2 regions of the Trinickia sp. NRRL B-1857 genome follow, and region 2 is predicted to be linked to the other one. Evidence: predicted binding sites of a transcription regulator. Region 2 holds the regulator's gene; the other holds the start of a gene.

Region 1 (3,185 bases), 820 kb from region 2:
TATGAGCAACCGAATCACGGCCCCGCCCGCTCTAGCGCGACGTACAATGCGCGCTCGGGCGGCCGTCGAGCGCCCGTTTTTTCGACGAACCGCCGCTTTCCGTCTTCAGGGTCATGTCCAGTCGCGTACCTTCCGCTCCCGCCCGTTTTCGCTCCAAAACGCTTACCGCCTTGCTCGCTTTCTTGTTCGGCAGCGTGGGTGCCCATCGCTTTTACCTTTACGGCCGGCGCGATGTGTTCGGCTGGGCACATGTGATCGGCACGGCGCTCGGGATTCCGGGCGTACTCATGCTTATCGCCACGCACCGTTCATCGACGCCCGGTTGGGTGCTCGCCGTTCTCGGCGCAAGCTCGCTGCTGGCGGCTTTCCTCGCCGCGATCGTCTACGGATTGCGCCCCGACGAAAAATGGGACGCCCAATTCAATGCCGGGGACGCTCGCCGGAGCCGCTCGGGCTGGGGCGTTGTCTTCGTCGTGATTTTTTCGCTGTTCATCGGCGCGCTCGGGCTAATGGCGGGACTCGCGGTCACGTTCCAGACGTACTTCGAGTCGCAAGGCGGGATTAGTACATCACTGTCCGAGTAGGCGAGCCGCGCAGCTCAGAAAAGATCCAGCTGCGGATTTTGTGGTCCGGGGGCGACTGGCCTTTTGAAATGAGACATATCGAGGATGCCGTGGCGGCGTGCATTGAGTCCCAGCCGTTTAACGGCTTTCTCGAATCGCTGCTTCAGTAGATCGGCCCACGCCCCCTCGCCCTTCATCCGCCGAGAAAAAGACGAATCGTAGTCTTTTCCGCCGCGCATATCTCGAACGCGAGCCATGACACGGTCGGCACGCTGCGGGAAATGGGCCGCCAGCCAGTCCTTGAATAGCGGCGCGACTTCCCATGGCAGACGTAGCACGATGTAGCTTGCGCTCGTTGCCCCCGCTTGCGCGCAAGCCTCGAGCACACGCTCGAGATCCGGCTCCGTAACGAACGGAATGACCGGCGCGATGCTGACACCCACCGGAATACCCGCTTGCGCGAGCGCTTGGATCGTGCGCAGCCGCCGCGTCGGCGTTGCGGCGCGAGGCTCTAGTGTCCGAGCGATATCCACGTCGAGCGTTGTAATCGTCACCGCGGCCATCACCTGGCCGCGCTCGGCCATCGGCGCGAGCAAATCGATGTCGCGCTCGATCAACGACGATTTCGTAATCGCCGCGAACGGGTGCCCGTGGTCATGCAAGATCTCGATAACTCGCCGGGTTAGCCGCAAGTCACGCTCGATGGGTTGGTATGCATCTGTGTTGACGCCGAGCGCGATCGGTTCGGGGATGTAGTTCTTCTTCATCAGCTCGCGCTCCAGCAGCGCGGGCGCATTGACTTTCGCATAGATTCGACTCTCGAAGTCGAGCCCCGGCGATAGCCCCAAGTAGCTGTGCGTTGGCCGCGCAAAGCAGTAGATACAGCCGTGTTCGCAACCCCGATAAGGGTTCAGCGAAACGCTGAATGGGATATCCGGGGACGCATTGTGCGTCAGGATACTTCGCGCCTGCTCCTCGAAGACTTGCGTTCTCAAAGGCGAAAGGCCGTCGCCTTCGCTATCGGGCGACCAACCGTCATCGAATGCGGCCCGCTCGTCGCGCTCATATCGGCCTTGCAAGTTCGTGACAGCGCCCCGCCCCTTTAGCGGCGCGGGCGGAGCGATAGGAAATTCGGCGTCGGGGTTGTCCATCATCGATGCAAACCAAGTGCGGCACTTGGCCTCTATTCACGTGCAAGAGTCAGTATATGCTTTTTTGCTGTATGGATATACAGTACACCAACCGAGCGAGCGGGCGTGATCGGTTGGCGTGTGAATGCCTCGGTGTCGCATATTTGCGCGACAGACGAAACGCGGGCTGCTTAGGAAGATGAGATCGGTGTCCGATGGGTGAGGCGGCAGGCTTCACCTGTCGCCCAGGCCGCCATTGCGCGAGGCATTGGCTCGCAACTTCATCTTCCGACCACGCAGGAGAATCCGCATGAAAACCGCCCTTCCGCTTATCGCAGCTCTCTTGGGCCTCGGCGCGGCTGGCGCCGCATACGCGTCGCCAGTCGGCAACTGGCAAGTCACTCACTATGATTTCGCCACGGGCGCCTCCGTCAATACGACGCAGGTCTGCTTGAGCGCCGACGGCACTTTTCGCCAAGATGGCTGGCTCGGCTACTGGAAGTCATCGCAATCAGGGGCCAACGTGATGGCGCGAGCGAGTGCTACGTCGGCAGTAGCGACGGCTGCCGATGTTACGACGGTAGTGACGGACAGCCTCATGACAGGTTTCAACGAGAGCTGGTCCGGAAATAACTTGAATAGCGGCTTCTACACCGTCAGCGTGTGGACGCGGCTAAGCACCTCCTGCTGATCCCGACAGGCGGCGGCCCGATGCCGGGGAGCGCTAGCTACTCCGGCTTCTCGGTGGCTTCTAAATCGCGCCTTTTCGCGGCGAGACGTCGGAGCGGCTCATCGGCTCCATGCGTTTGGGCTGGGCCGACTTCACGCGGTGTGTGGCGCGAGCGGCCGAGGCAGTGGATTCCCGGCTGAATAGCCCGAGCTGAAGCGCCTCGAAGATCGCTTCCGACTTCGAATGTACGTCGAGCTTAAAGTACAACCGCCGCACGAACGTGACGATAGTGTGGCGCGAGACCGCCATGATCTTCGCGGACTCTTTCAGAGAAAATCCCTTGGCGATGAGCGCAAGCGCCTCACGTTCGCGCGGTGACAGCTGAACGCTTAAAGACGTCGACTCTATCGCGTCTCCGGCGGCGGCCGAGAACGCTTTCTCATCGTCGAGCATGAACGGCCGTACTCGCGATGAGAATCGCTCCCCCCGCTGCCTTTTCATTGCTTTCCCCGGTTGATATTTCTTGCGTATCGGACGGCGCTGATCTATCGGGAATATCGAGCCGGAAGTGGTTCCGACGCCTGATCCTCCGACCAGTGCGCTCGACGATACCAGCGCTCGCATTCAATTTAGCAAATAAGGAAGATTCTGGCCGATTAACGCGAGACTGATTATTTGACACACGAACATCGAACTTGCGTCCGATGCGCAATAAGTCACCCCGTTTCGCCGGGCGATATCCATTTCATTAGCGCGTTTATTGCGTGCCATTGCCGCTGACGCTTCCGGGTGCGCAATAAGTAGCACGGCGCTTACGAAGCA
Region 2 (3,185 bases):
TTCACCTACCCTCGCTGCGCGGATGCCGCAACGAGGGTGGAACTCAAGCCGCTTCGCGCAACTGCCCCGACATGCCGGCTTCGGACAACTGCGGCGCGAACATTTCGATGAAGCGGTATGCGTAGGCTCGCATGAAGGCCCCCCTGCGCAGACCGACGCGCGTCGTGCTGCCTTCGAACAGATGTTGCGTGTCGAGCGCCACAAGTTCCGAATCGCGCTTCGGATCGTAAGCCATGGCCGCGACGATACCCACGCCCATCCCCAACTCGACATACGTCTTGATGACGTCGGCATCGATTGCCGTCAGCACGACGTCCGGCAGCACGCCGATTTTGGCGAACGACGCGTCGATATGCGAGCGGCCCGTAAAATCGCGGTCGTAAGTCACGATCGGATATTCCGCGACATGCTCGAGCGTCACGCGCTCCCGGCCGGCAAGCGGGTGGCCCTTGGGCACGACGACGATGTGGTGCCACGAGTAGCAAGGGAACGTGACGATGTCGGAAAAACGATCGAGCGCCTCGGTCGAAATCGCGATATCGGCCTCGCCGTCGATCAGCATTTGGGCAATCTGTTGCGGATTGCCTTGGCGCAAGGCCAGTTGCACTTTGGGATAGGCGCGCGTGAACTCGCGCACGACTTTGGGCAGCGCATAGCGCGCCTGCGTGTGCGTCGTCGCGACGACGAGGTGCCCCGTCTGCTCGTCGGCATATTGCCGGGCGACGCGGCGCATGTTCTCGGCGTCGAGCAGCATGCGTTCGATCAGTTGATGCACGGCCTTGCCCGGCTCGGTGAGCCCCGTGAGCCGCTTGCCGCGGCGCACGAAAATGTCGATGCCGAGTTCGTCCTCCAGATCTTTGATCTGCTTGGACACGCCCGACTGGGACGTGAATAGCGCGTTGGCGACTTCCGTCAGATTCAGATTGCGGCGCACCGCCTCGCGCACGAAGCGCAACTGCTGAAAGTTCATGCGAGTGTCTCTCTAGAACAAGCGGAATCGTCGGTCGGCGCCGACTCTCGGCGCCCGGGTCGAGCCAGTCTAGGCGAAGCTTTTTATTCCCAGAACTAATAAATCCTCATTTTTTTATATCGATTCGTACTAAAGCTGCGGTGGGGTCGCAACACAGGGCTTGATCTTCGTCGAATACTGTATAAAAATACAGCAACCTGTCTATCCATACAGTGCGACATGACCAAACTTACCGCAAGGCAGCAGCAGGTATACGATCTGATCCGCCAATCGATCGAGCAGAGCGGCTTCCCGCCCACTCGCGCCGAGATTGCTGCGGCACTTGGGTTCTCGTCGGCGAACTCGGCCGAAGAACATCTGCGCGCGCTCGCCCGCAAAGGCGTCATCGAATTAGCGGCCGGCGCCTCGCGCGGCATTCGGCTGCTGGCGCCCGAGGACATGCCGCATCAGTTCTCGCTACCGCATCCGGCTTTGATGCAGCTTTCGTTGCCGCTCGTCGGCCGCGTCGCCGCCGGCAGCCCGATCCTCGCGCAAGAGCACATTTCGCAGCACTACGCCTGCGATCCGGCGCTGTTTTCGAGCAAGCCCGATTACCTATTGAAGGTGCGCGGGCTATCGATGCGCGACGCCGGCATTCTCGACGGCGACTTGTTGGCCGTGCAAAAGCGCACCGAAGCCAAAGACGGCCAAATCATCGTCGCCCGTCTGGGAGACGACGTGACCGTCAAACGCCTGAAACGCCGTCCCAACGGTATCGAGCTGATCGCCGAAAACCCGGACTACGAGAACATCTTCGTTCAAGCCGGCAGCGCCGATTTCGCGCTCGAAGGCATTGCGGTCGGGCTGATTCGCCCGTCCGAATTTTGATTCCGCACACGTTAGGGAGCCGCCATGGATCGCCTTGCCCGCCTCATGCCTTTCCGCACTTTCGGCCGCTTGCGCCATTTGCGCGGACTCATCCAGTGCCCGCCGCTCGAGGCCGCCGCGATCAGCCCCGCGCGGCAGCCTGACACGGCAACGCAGCCTGCCGCGTTGCCGGCATTCGCGCGCGTCTCGCTCAATAGCGCACTGCATGCCGAACCGGCACGTCGCGCGCCGGTTCGCGTCTATCACGGTCCGTCTCGTGTGATCCTCGTCGGCTCGATCGACGCCGTATGCAAAATGATCGATCGATGCATCGACGATGAACGTGCAGGCGTAGCCGCGGCGCAATGGGGTTGAGACGCTTGCGGGAGAATGGGCGGCATGGGGGATCGTTTCGGCGCGATCGCTGTCAATGAACAACATTGAACATCGATAAAGGCCATCCTTTCATGACCGCAGAGAACCGTTCCAATCCACGAAAGCCACTCACGACAACGCTCGTGACAGGCATCGTATTCATCGTCGTGGTGCTTGCCGTTTTCGCTTACGCCTCGCCCTATCTCGTCCTCAGCCGGCTGAGAGAGGCAGTGCAAGCGCGCGATACGGCAACGATCAATCGCTATGTCGACTATCCCGCGTTGCGAGCTAGTCTCAAGGTCGAAGTGACTCAGATGTTGAGTCGGCGTGTCGATGCGGAAAAGCTTCAACATCCGCTTACGGCATTGGGCGCGCTAGTCGGTATGGCATTCGTGAATCCGCTCGTCGATGCCTATGCGACACCGGACGGCGTCGTCGCATTGCTCAAAGGCATGCCGCCTCGAGGCGAGCCCGGAGAGGCACCGCCGCCGGCCGGAGATCGACAAGCGGGCGCGGCACCGCAAGCCCAAGAAACGCCGGCGGGACCCGCTTCCGCGCCGGGCCAAGTGTCCGCGCCGCGCGCCAAGGCAGATGCCGGCTATCGCGATACGAGCACGTTCGCAGTCACGTATACGCGCGATACCGGTGGCGTGCCCTATAGCGTCATCTTGCATCGCCGCGGCTGGTTCACGTGGCAAATCGACGCGGTCGAGCTCAATCGTTGACGCGCCGATAAGCGACGAGATGAGCCGGACGTCTCCGGCTCGCGTGGTGGCAGCGATCGCCGCAGGCCGGCAGCAATAGAGCCACGCTCAGGTACCGGCGCCGCCAGCCGATGTGGCGGCCGTCGCTTTGACATCGACGGCTTCCTTCTCGTGCGCGGTCGATACCGCAACGAGAATGCTGCAAGAGACGCGATCGAGCAAAAGCGTATTGCCGGAGCCCATCCACCATCGCGACAACCCGCTGCGCGCGCGATGGCCGACGACAATGA

The links. The regulator LexA, encoded in region 2, represses DNA repair genes until DNA is damaged. The targets are predictions, from matches to a motif close to ACTGTATNNNNATACAGT.
Region 1: a site for LexA is predicted at 1,781-1,798, ahead of AB1286_RS06020 (PA0069 family radical SAM protein). Genes of this name have one in related genera too.

Annotation. Positions count from the first base shown of each region.
Region 1 covers NZ_JBFLUK010000001.1:1,383,824-1,387,008, forward strand. The annotation lists gene AB1286_RS06015 (NINE protein) at 114-584, shown strand; gene AB1286_RS06020 (PA0069 family radical SAM protein) at 599-1,714, opposite strand; gene AB1286_RS06025 (hypothetical protein) at 2,004-2,384, shown strand; gene AB1286_RS06030 (response regulator transcription factor) at 2,445-2,987, opposite strand.
Region 2 covers NZ_JBFLUK010000001.1:560,773-563,957, forward strand. The annotation lists gene AB1286_RS02595 (CysB family HTH-type transcriptional regulator) at 44-970, opposite strand; gene lexA (transcriptional repressor LexA) at 1,190-1,837, shown strand; gene AB1286_RS02605 (hypothetical protein) at 1,862-2,191, shown strand; gene AB1286_RS02610 (DUF2939 domain-containing protein) at 2,335-2,916, shown strand; gene AB1286_RS02615 (universal stress protein) at 3,004-3,185, opposite strand, start outside.